Regions from separate parts of the Bacillus sp. N5-665 genome, predicted to be linked through region 1. Evidence: a T-box and tRNA genes for the amino acid it is inferred to sense, from the RefSeq annotation. Region 1 holds a T-box; the other holds one or more tRNA genes.
The links. The T-box of region 1 lies ahead of tyrS (tyrosine--tRNA ligase). A T-box ahead of a tRNA ligase gene usually reads a tRNA of that ligase, here a tRNA-Tyr.
Positions count from the first base shown of each region.

Region 2: it encodes a tRNA-Tyr, which carries the amino acid that the T-box ahead of tyrS (tyrosine--tRNA ligase) is inferred to sense. The anticodon was not compared.

Region 1 is NZ_CP093325.1:408,818-414,501, forward strand. It holds gene MNO09_RS04285 (DUF4077 domain-containing protein) at 1-556, shown strand, start outside; gene MNO09_RS04290 (SET domain-containing protein) at 768-1,163, shown strand; gene murB (UDP-N-acetylmuramate dehydrogenase) at 1,552-2,469, shown strand; T-box leader at 2,567-2,782, shown strand; gene tyrS (tyrosine--tRNA ligase) at 2,835-4,094, shown strand; gene MNO09_RS04305 (NAD(P)/FAD-dependent oxidoreductase) at 4,291-5,469, opposite strand; gene MNO09_RS04310 (DUF1641 domain-containing protein) at 5,514-5,684, opposite strand, start outside.
Region 2 is NZ_CP093325.1:4,999,277-5,004,960, forward strand. It holds gene MNO09_RS28205 (DsbA family protein) at 1-116, opposite strand, end outside; gene MNO09_RS28210 (transglycosylase domain-containing protein) at 305-1,081, opposite strand; gene MNO09_RS28215 (NUDIX hydrolase) at 1,509-1,970, opposite strand; gene MNO09_RS28220 (YebC/PmpR family DNA-binding transcriptional regulator) at 2,119-2,838, opposite strand; gene MNO09_RS28225 (DUF3884 family protein) at 3,187-3,507, shown strand; tRNA gene MNO09_RS28230 (tRNA-Leu) at 3,852-3,933, opposite strand; tRNA gene MNO09_RS28235 (tRNA-Cys) at 3,943-4,013, opposite strand; tRNA gene MNO09_RS28240 (tRNA-Gly) at 4,028-4,102, opposite strand; tRNA gene MNO09_RS28245 (tRNA-Gln) at 4,108-4,182, opposite strand; tRNA gene MNO09_RS28250 (tRNA-His) at 4,246-4,321, opposite strand; tRNA gene MNO09_RS28255 (tRNA-Trp) at 4,341-4,414, opposite strand; tRNA gene MNO09_RS28260 (tRNA-Tyr) at 4,422-4,505, opposite strand; tRNA gene MNO09_RS28265 (tRNA-Thr) at 4,516-4,591, opposite strand; tRNA gene MNO09_RS28270 (tRNA-Phe) at 4,610-4,685, opposite strand; tRNA gene MNO09_RS28275 (tRNA-Asp) at 4,695-4,770, opposite strand; tRNA gene MNO09_RS28280 (tRNA-Met) at 4,774-4,850, opposite strand; tRNA gene MNO09_RS28285 (tRNA-Val) at 4,875-4,950, opposite strand; tRNA gene MNO09_RS28290 (tRNA-Glu) at 4,955-5,029, opposite strand; tRNA gene MNO09_RS28295 (tRNA-Ser) at 5,047-5,138, opposite strand; tRNA gene MNO09_RS28300 (tRNA-Asn) at 5,141-5,215, opposite strand; rRNA gene rrf (5S ribosomal RNA) at 5,224-5,339, opposite strand; rRNA gene MNO09_RS28310 (23S ribosomal RNA) at 5,441-5,684, opposite strand, start outside.

The sequences.
Region 1 (5,684 bases):
GAAGCAAATTAATGAAATTGTAGATGTAATAACGAATATCTCAAGTCAGACGAGTTTGCTAGCTTTAAATGCAAATATTGAAGCGGCAAGAGCAGGCGAGCATGGAAAAGGATTTGCTATTGTAGCGAATGAAGTATTAAAGCTTGCCGAAGAATCGAATCGTTCTGCGGGGAGAATTCAAGGTATTTTGAAGGAGTTTAGTAATCAAGCAAGTAAAGTGGAAGTGCAGGTAGAGAAATCAGAAAAAGTACAAGAAGAATGTAATGAAATGCTAGCAAGTGTTTTAACAAATGTAACGGATTTAGGGAAGTTTATTGATGCAATTAATGATGTAATGAGAGAGATTGTTGGTCATCAAGAAAACTTGCAGATTAAAACGACGAATATCGTAAAGGATGTTACACATGCTTCTAATGTAATTCAGCAAACTTCTGCGGCTACGGAAGAAGTGTTAGCAAGTGTGGAAGAAGAAAAACATCGAAATGATATATCGGTGAAGACGTTACATACTGTTAGTGAGCAAGTGAAGTTACTAGAAAATATTTTAGAAAAGTAATATCTCTTGAAAAGGGCACACCGTGTGTGCTCTTTTTTCATTTAAATGAATACTTGATAGTAATTTAATTGCTTTTCTGCGCGTTTTCTGCCAAGCTTAAGGAGATAAACTGAGACTTTAATTAGTGGGGCTATACGCTACTGATTATTAGTTGAACCCCGCAAATAGCGGAATAAAATACTTCAAAGAAAGAATTATATAGGTGACGCATATGATCGAAGTTAAGACTTCTGAACTTAGTGATGGAGAATTTAATAGAGGGGTATTTGCAACTCGTGATATTAAAAAGGGTGAGTTGATTCACTCAGCACCAGTTATCTCTTATCCGAATGAACAGCATGAACACATTGAGAAAACGTTACTTGCTGACTACGCATTTGAGTATGGGGTAAATCATACGGCATTCCTTTTAGGATACGGCATGTTATTTAATCATGCATATAATCCGAATGCAACGTATGATATTGTCTTCGAGAATCATACGTTTAACTTCTTTGCTTACAAAGATATAAAAGCGGGAGAAGAGATTCTAATCAATTATAATGGTGAAGTTGATGACGATGAGCTATTATGGTTTGATAAGGAAAAAGAAGAGAACGAAAAGTAAATTATAATAAGTAATAAAAAAGATGCTTTTACCTATGTAAAAGCATCTTTTTTATTGATGAAAATAAAGTAAAGATTACAAAAAAATACCACTTTATTTTCGTGTGGTATAGTAAGATACTGAAGGATAGTGTTTTGAAAAAGTAATATATTTTACAAATTGTTGTCTTTCTGATGACATGTCAAGTTTAGTAGCCCATTTTGGTTGCTTTATTATGCAATATATATTTTAATATGAGTGGCACCTCTTATAAATTAAGAGGTTTATAGGTGTCTCGAATTGATTTTGGGTACACTGTATCCACCACTTTAGGTTCGTTCATGTATGTGGGGATATTATGGGCCCGTATAACGGGATAAAAAGAATATAGAAATAGAGGAATCGTAAAATGAATATGCAAGAGGTTTATGAATATTTAAGTACGGTATTGCCTGAAGGTCATGTGAAAAAAGATGAAATGTTAAAGAATCATACACATATTAAAGTTGGTGGAAAAGCAGATGTGTTCGTTGCGCCGACAAATTATGATGAAATTCAAGAAGTTATCAAATATGCTAACGAATATAATATTCCAGTTACGTTTTTAGGGAATGGATCGAATGTCATTATTAAAGATGGTGGAATTCGTGGGATTATAGTAAGTTTAATTCACATTACAGGTGTGACTGTAACAGGAACAACGATTGTAGCACAGTGTGGTGCAGCAATTATTGATGTATCACGTATTGCATTAGATCATAATTTAACGGGTCTTGAGTTTGCTTGTGGTATCCCAGGTTCAGTTGGTGGAGCGTTATATATGAATGCTGGTGCTTACGGCGGTGAAGTATCGTTTGTATTAACAGAAGCTGTCGTAATGACAGGTGATGGAGAGCTACGTACTTTAACGAAAGAAGCATTTGAATTTGGATATCGTAAGAGTGTATTTGCAAACAACCATTACATTATTCTTGAAGCGAGATTTGAGCTTCAAGAAGGTGTACGTGAAGAAATTAAAGAGAAAATGGATGATTTAACGTTTAAACGTGAATCAAAACAGCCTCTAGAATACCCTTCATGTGGTAGTGTATTTAAGCGCCCACCAAATAACTTTGCTGGTAAATTAATTCAAGAATCGGGCCTACAAGGTAAGCGAATTGGCGGAGTGGAAGTTTCTTTAAAACACGCTGGATTTATGGTGAATGTTGATAACGGAACAGCACAAGATTACATTGATTTAATTCACTTTGTACAAAAGACTGTTGAAGAGAAATTTGGCGTGAAGTTAGAGCGAGAAGTAAGGATTATTGGAGAAGATAAAGAGTAACGAAATACGTATGAAAATGTGAATTATTTTAAAATAACATTTGGGTATTGTTGACAAGTTGTTTTCAATTCAATATAATGGCTAATAATTTAACAAATAATATACGTTGAAAGAGCCCAGTAGCAGTTTGTCACTGTTAACGAGAGAGCTAGGGGTTGCTGGAACCTAGCACAAACAAACTTGCGAATTACACTCTGGAGTATCTTAGGTAATGCTAAGCGGATTGGCAATCGATATTATTGCTAAGAGTGGTATGAGTAGCTATGCTATTTATACAAACTGGGTGGTAACACGGTGAATAATCGTCCCTATGTCATAGACATAGGGACTTTTTGTTTTCAAAAAAATAGAGGGGATGACAAAAGATGAATATTATTGATGAATTAGAATGGCGCGGCGCTGTGAATCAACAGACTGATGAAGAAGGTTTACGTAAGCTAGTAGAAGAGAAAAAGATTTCACTATACTGCGGAGTTGATCCGACTGGTGATAGTATGCATATTGGACATTTGATTCCGTTTATGATGATGAAGAGATTCCAGTTAGCTGGCCATCATCCAGTTATTTTAATTGGTGGGGCAACAGGAACAATTGGTGATCCGAGCGGACGTCAATCAGAACGTCAACTTCAAACGTTAGAAGTAGTTCAGCATAATGTGGATGCGTTAACAGCGCAAATGAAAAAGCTATTTGATTTTGGTGGAAATAGCGAAGTGAAGATGGTAAATAACTACGACTGGACACATGAAATAAGCATTATCGAGTTTTTACGTGATTACGGGAAAAACTTTAGCATTAATAGCATGTTAGCGAAGGACATTGTAGCAAGTCGTTTAGATACAGGAATTTCTTTCACAGAATTTACGTACCAAATTTTGCAAGCGATGGACTTCCATCATTTATACACGAAAGAAGATGTTCAACTGCAAATTGGTGGTAGTGACCAATGGGGAAATATTACGAGTGGTTTAGATTTAATTCGTAAGTTAGAAGGGCACGAAGCGAAAGTATTTGGATTAACGATTCCGTTATTACTGAAATCAGATGGTACGAAGTTCGGTAAATCAGCAGGTGGTGCAGTTTGGCTTGATCCTGAAAAAACAACACCATTTGAATTTTACCAGTTCTGGGTGAATACAGATGACCGTGATGTAGTGAAATACTTGAAATACTTTACGTTCTTAACGAAAGAGCGCATCGATGAATTGGCAACGAAGGTAGAAACAGAGCCTCATAAACGTGAAGCGCAAAAAGTATTAGCGGAAGAAATGACGAAATTCGTTCATGGAGAAGAGGCATTCTTGCAAGCTGTGAAAATTACAGCAGCGTTATTTAGCGGAGATATTAAATCGTTAACAGCCGATGAAATTGAACAAGGCTTTAAAGAGATGCCAACATTCCAGTCTGCAAAAGAGACGAAAAACATCGTAGAATGGCTAGTTGATTTAGGGATTGAACCATCTAGACGACAAGCACGTGAAGATATTAATAATGGAGCTATTTCGATGAATGGTGAAAAAGTAATGGATGTGGGTACAGATGTTACTGTAGAAAATTCATTTGATGGACGATTTATTATTATTCGTAAAGGGAAGAAGAACTACAGCTTAGTGAAATTGGGATAATAATTTTTGTGGAAGGGTGGAAGTAAGAAAGATGCTTTCACTCTTTTCATATACAAAATTTCGATGCAAAAAAGTCAGTATATTTAGATAATTAAAAAGGGTTATAGTAATTCTTTGCCGAATATAAGTAAGTAGAGAACATTACGGATAAAAATAGCCCGAACCATGTCGGGCATGATTCGGGCTTATATTCAGATTAGTAAGCTAAGCTGAATAGACCTTTAATGTGTGATAAGTAACGAACGTTACTTGCTTCTTTCATTAATGATGCTGGTAAGCCTTTAAGTGGAGTATTGCTTGCTCCAATTGTAGCAACAGCATCTTTACGTCCTAGACTAGCAAGTGTTCCAGAGTTAATAGGTGCGAACTCTTCGAAAGCTTTGCCTTCTAGTGCTGCGTATAAGTTGTATCCAATTAACTCACCCATTTGCCAAGCGATTTGTGCAGTTGGTGGGTATGGACGACCGTCTGGAGAGAAGACAACAGCGCTGTCTCCAGCAACGAATACGTCTTTGTGAGAAGTAGATTGTAGGTATGCATCAACTGTTGCACGGCCACGGTTTACTTCAAGACCTGATTCACCGATTAATGGGTTACCTTGTACGCCGCCTGTCCAAACGAATGTGTTAGCAACAAGTTTTTGACCGTCTTTTAAGTCGATTTCATTGCCAGCAACGTTTGTTACAGGAAGACCTGTTAAGAATGTAACACCGCGTGCTTCTAGGCTAGTAGTTGCACGTTCGATTAAGTGGTCTGGTAATACTGGAAGGATTTTTGGACCTGCTTCAACAAGAAGAAGTTTAACTTCTTTTGGATTTACGCCGTGGCTTTTTGCAAGTTTAGGCATAATGTCAGCAAGCTCACCAACTAGCTCAACGCCAGTTAATCCGCCACCGCCGATTACGATTGTAGCATCAGCTTCGTTTTTCGTTTTCGCGTATTCACGAATACGGTCTTCAACGTGTTTGTAGATTTTGTTTGCATCAGCAGCAGATTTTAATACCATGCTGTTTTCTTCTAGTCCTGGAATACCGAAGTAAGCAGTTTTACTTCCTAAAGCAACTACAAGTGCATCGTAAGATAAAGTAGTGCCACCAGCTAGTTTAATTTCTTTGCTATCAACTGAGAATGACTCAACTGTTGCGATTTTAAGATCGATGTCTTTACCTTTGAAAAGCTTTGTAAGTGGCATTGCAATTGCTTGCTCAGCAACGTTACCAGCTGCAAGGCGGTGTAGTTCAGTGATGATTTGGTGTGTTGGGTATTGGTTAATCACTGTAACTTGTGCTTCTGATTTGCTGTAATATTTACGTACGTTTAAAGCGGCAAGAAGACCGCCATAACCAGCGCCTAAGATGACAATTTGTTTTGACATAGTATGATATCCCCCGTCTTTACTAATTGTTGTTATAAGTTAAATTATTTATTGTTACGTTCTGCACTAATTTGAAGGTATGCGTTCACAAAGCGGAACATTTTTTGTGCTTGTGGGTCTTTTAGTAATTTTAATAGACCGAACAGGCCGATAACTTCGTTGCTTTCGTCAGCACGATCTTTCGCTTCGATAGCAGTTGCAGCCATGCCTTTCAC
Region 2 (5,684 bases), 930 kb from region 1:
ATCTCATTCCCTTTATCTTTTTTGTCATTTATGATGCTATACGCAATTGTTCCGATTACAATTAATACTGCGATAGAAAAAACTACACCAAGAGCCATGAGTTTATTTGATTTCATATACATTCCTCTTTAAATTCATATTCTGTATACAGCATTGTACACAATACACATAATATCAACACTTATATACGTCACGCAATGAACACGCTCACATAAATTACAAAAATACAATAATTGTGACGATATTGTGTCACAATTTGTCACAATTTATTCAAAAAAAAGAAGCTCCTATGTAGGAGCTTCCTTTAGCTTACTGCTTTTTCGCGCGCATTATTTAACATCGACTGCTCTGTTTTTATATCATGACGAATTACTAATTTCTCACTAACTGCTTGCACATACTCATCATGATTGATATAGCCTTCCTTCTCCATCAATCTCAAAACGACATTTCGTCTCTCTACGGCCTTATCATAATTTTGTGCAGGTGAGTAATAAGCAGGTGCTTTTACTACAGCAGCCATCATTGCACTTTCAGCCAGCGTTAATTGGTCCACCTTTTTACCGAAGTAAAGGTTTGCCGCTTTTTCAATTCCCCATGCTCCTTCTCCGTAATAAATATTACTTACATACAATTTTAAAATTTCATCCTTCGTAAATGTACGTTCAATTTTTTTCGTATAGAAAATCTCTTTCCACTTACGAGAAAATGTACGTTCATTCGTTAAAAAAGCATTTTTGGATAACTGCTGTGTAATTGTGCTTCCGCCTTGCACAACACCACCAGCCTTTATATTCTCAACAGACGCTCTGACAATCGCTATATAATCTAAACCATTATGATGATAAAACCTTTTATCTTCTGTCGCAATAAATGCATGTGTTAATGATTCTGGCACCTCTAACTTAGCCGGTACATGTAATTTACTAATATCACTTTGCTCGATCATTACATTTCCAACGAATAATAATGTACAACTTAACAATAATAATAAAATAATGGCTTTATAAAAGAATTTAGTCATTGGATTTAATGCAACTTTTTGATGATAGTTCACCCTAGATAATACTCGTTCTTTCATCTTGAACACCTCTTTTCCACACAGCATATAACTCTTACTTTAAGAATACCTTGTTGTAAAAAAACATCCCATCGATTTCTCTTACACGTACCTTACATCATTGTAAGGTATAAAAAAGTATTGTATCACAGTCTTTTTTTATCTACTATTCATCTGAAATATTGAATATAGATTATGCTAAACCAATAGCAGAGTATACCTTAAGCCTATACTTCCCTATTAAAACACCCTATTTTCATTATATCATCTACAAATATATATATTTGTAAGTATCTAGTAATCTAAATGTATACAATATATCATACATTATACAGAACAAACGTTCTAAAAATCAACACTAGCACTATTATTATTTTGACCTTTTTCTTAAACAGTATACAAAAAAGAGTAGTGATTTGATTGTATCTCAAACCGGCTACTCTTTTCTTTACAATCTACCTATTAAATTATACGGCTGCACTTCCCACGTTTCGTACGGAATACAATGTGTTGCTCTCATCGCATCAAGCGTTCTGGATTTCATATGAGGACGCGTTAAGTACTCATCTATGTTCTCTTCATCTAAAGCAACAAATTTAGCCTCTTGTATTTCTTCAGGTTGAATTTTTATTTCACCACTCACATATGCGACTTTAAAAACAACAGATAAAATATGCATAGAAGCATTATAGTAAACACCTGTAACTCCGATAGGCTTCACCGTTAAACCCGTTTCCTCAAACATTTCCCTACAAACAGCTTGATCGAGCGCTTCTCCTTCTTCCACCTGTCCTCCTGGCAACTCCCACGTATCCGATCGCCAATGTACTTTAGCCAATAACACTTCGTCTTTTTCATTTGTTAAATAACCTGCTACAGCAACGATATGTTTTGGTGTTTTATGTTCCATATTAAGCCTCCTAGCAATAATGAATATTTCACATATCCCTATAAGCATATTCCCTGTCTACAACAAAATACCTTTACTAATTCATCCTCTTAATTAACTTCATGAAAAAAAGCCCCTATCCGTTAAATGAACAGGGGCTTCTATCGTATTATTCTCCTAAGTCTACGTTGTGGTAAACTTGTTGCACATCTTCTAGATCTTCTAATGCATCAACCATTTTTTCAAATTGTACTTGAGCATCTTCAGGAAGTTCTACATCACTTTGTGCAAGCATTGTTAATTCTGCAACTGTGAATTCTTCAACACCAGCATCTTTAAGTGCAGATTGTACGGAATGGAATTGATCAGGTTCAGCATACACGATAACAGAATCTTCTTCTTCTAGAATGTCACGTGCATCAACATCTGCTTCCATTAAAATTTCAAGAACTTCATCTGATGTTTTACCTTCAAGACCGATAACAGCTGTCGCATCAAACATGTAAGCTACAGAACCGTTTACACCCATGTTACCACTGTTTTTGCTAAATGCAGCTCGTACATCTGCTGCAGTACGGTTTACGTTATTTGTAAGTGTATCTACAATTACCATAGATCCGTTTGGTCCGAATCCTTCATAACGAAGCTCGTCATAATTTTCTTCTGAACCGCCTTTTGCCTTTTCAACTGCACGATCAATAATTGTTCTTGGTACGTTGTATGTTTTCGCACGTTCTAATACAACTCTAAGCGCTTGGTTTGATTCTGGATCTGGCTCGCCTTGTTTTGCTGCCACATAAATTTCACGTCCAAATTTCGCGTATATACGGCTTGTATTTGCATCTTTTGATGCTTTTTTTTCTTTAATATTATTCCATTTACGACCCATACTTTCCACTCTCTTTCCCGTTTTAAATCTACATAAAAATATTAATATAAAATATAACGTGTATTCAACACATTTTTAAAAGAAATATAAAAAGTTCATTTTTGATTCATATTACAGACATAATATAAATTACTATCATTTTTTTCTATCCGCAAGTTATATTATACATGAATTCCTACATTTATCACGAATTTTAGAATTACATAACATAATTTAACAAAAGAGACTCTAACATTTCTGTTAGAGTCTTTTTACATCGCCGATTCCCATAATATTTCCTTAATTACTTTCTATTGCTGTATAATTAAAATAGGAAAAAATTTGAAGGAAAGATAGGGGAGAGTAATTATGACACATTCAAATGAGAAAAAAGCACATGGTCTTAAAGGGATAGGAGAAAAGCTAAACCCAACTATCTATCAAGTGAGATTCATGAAATTAGATGAACCAATTCACTTTGAGTCGTTTCCTGAATTAAAGGAATTAGGGGACTGGTTGAGTACTTCAACGCAAATGTGGTCGTGCCACTCAACTATGTACAAGTACAACAGAGAAGAATTTGAAAAGAAGTTTTTAGAAATTACGAAATTAACAGCTGATCATGTGCTAATATCTACTGGTGGTGTCGGATTTAACTTCATGTCACCAGGATGGGGAGATTCTCTATAAAATGGAACTAAAAGGATAAAAATGAATATTCGTTTTTATCCTTTTAGTGTTTCGCAGTTTACTCCAACTGAAGTGTATCGTATGGGCTTTGATAGAGAAAAATTTTTAAAAGTAAATAAGGTGGATCGATTTTTAACGTTCAGTCGTTCAAGCAAACGTTTTATTTTATTGTATGGGTCTTAAATTTCGAAGTTGGCAATCAGTATAGAATATTTTCATTCAGCTTCCGATTATAATATTCTACGTTTACTCACCGCACATTTTTTATGCTTATTTTATCGCGCGAAGAAAACACAAAAAAACTCTATACAATTAGTATAGAGTTTTTTTTACGCCGTTCGTGATACCGATGGTCGGGGTCGAACCGACACTCCCGAAGGAACACGATTTTGAGTCGTGCGCGTCTGCCAATTCCGCCACATCGGCACAAAAGAAAGGCGGCAACCGGATTTGAACCGGTGGTAAAGGTTTTGCAGACCTCTGCCTTACCACTTGGCTATGCCGCCATGTTAAATTTTATTGGAGCGGAAGACGGGATTCGAACCCGCGACCCCAACCTTGGCAAGGTTGTATTCTACCACTGAACTACTTCCGCAAAAATGGCTGGGCTAGCTGGATTCGAACCAGCGCATGACGGAGTCAAAGTCCGTTGCCTTACCGCTTGGCTATAGCCCATCGATTTCTTACTTAATTATATGTAAGTATCCATTAGATTATTTGTAATTTTTAAAATAAAAATGGGGCGACTGATGGGAATCGAACCCACGAATGCCGGAGCCACAATCCGGTGCGTTAACCACTTCGCCACAACCGCCATGTTGTGTAAATATATTTGGCAGGGGCAGTAGGAATCGAACCCACACTGGAGGTTTTGGAGACCTCAGTTCTACCTTTAAACTATGCCCCTATGTAAATGGTGGAGGGGGGCAGATTCGAACTGCCGAACCCGAAGGAGCGGATTTACAGTCCGCCGCGTTTAGCCACTTCGCTACCCCTCCGAAACTTACATGGTGCCGGCTAGAGGACTTGAACCCCCAACCTACTGATTACAAGTCAGTTGCTCTACCAATTGAGCTAAGCCGGCGTATTTTATTAAAATAAATGGTGGCTCGGGACGGAATCGAACCGCCGACACGAGGATTTTCAGTCCTCTGCTCTACCGACTGAGCTACCGAGCCTTATTAAAATGGCGGTCCCGACCGGGGTCGAACCGGCGATCTCCTGCGTGACAGGCAGGCATGTTAACCACTACACCACGGGACCATTTGGTTGCGGGGACAGGATTTGAACCTGCGACCTTCGGGTTATGAGCCCGACGAGCTACCGTGCTGCTCCACCCCGCGACAATACTATTTATATAATTTATATGGTGGAGGATGACGGGATCGAACCGCCGACCCCCTGCTTGTAAGGCAGGTGCTCTCCCAGCTGAGCTAATCCTCCAAAGTGGTGACCCGTACGGGATTCGAACCCGTGTTACCGCCGTGAAAGGGCGGTGTCTTAACCACTTGACCAACGGGCCAAATATTATAAATCCTATGGCGGAGAGCAAGGGATTCGAACCCTTGATACGCTTGTGACGTATACACGATTTCCAATCGTGCTCCTTCGGCCAACTCGGACAGCTCTCCAATGGCTCCGCAGGTAGGAATCGAACCTACGACCGATCGGTTAACAGCCGATAGCTCTACCGCTGAGCTACTGCGGAATAATATTGCCTGGCAACGTCCTACTCTCACAGGGACAAGGTCCCAACTACCATCGGCGCTAGAGAGCTTAACTTCCGTGTTCGGTATGGGAACGGGTGTGACCTCTCTGCCATCATTACCAGACATTATTCTTTTGAGACAATCATTATTATAACTTATTTACTTTAAAAGTCAACAAGTTTTTTTATGTTCTCTCAAAACTAGATAACATTGCTACATATTATATGGTTAAGTCCTCGATCTATTAGTATTCGTCAGCTCCACATGTCACCATGCTTCCACCTCGAACCTATCAACCTGATCATCTTTCAGGGATCTTACTAGCTTACGCTATGGGAAATCTCATCTTGAGGGGGGCTTCATGCTTAGATGCTTTCAGCACTTATCCCTTCCGCACATAGCTACCCAGCTATGCCCTTGGCAGAACAACTGGTACACCAGCGGTGCGTCCATCCCGGTCCTCTCGTA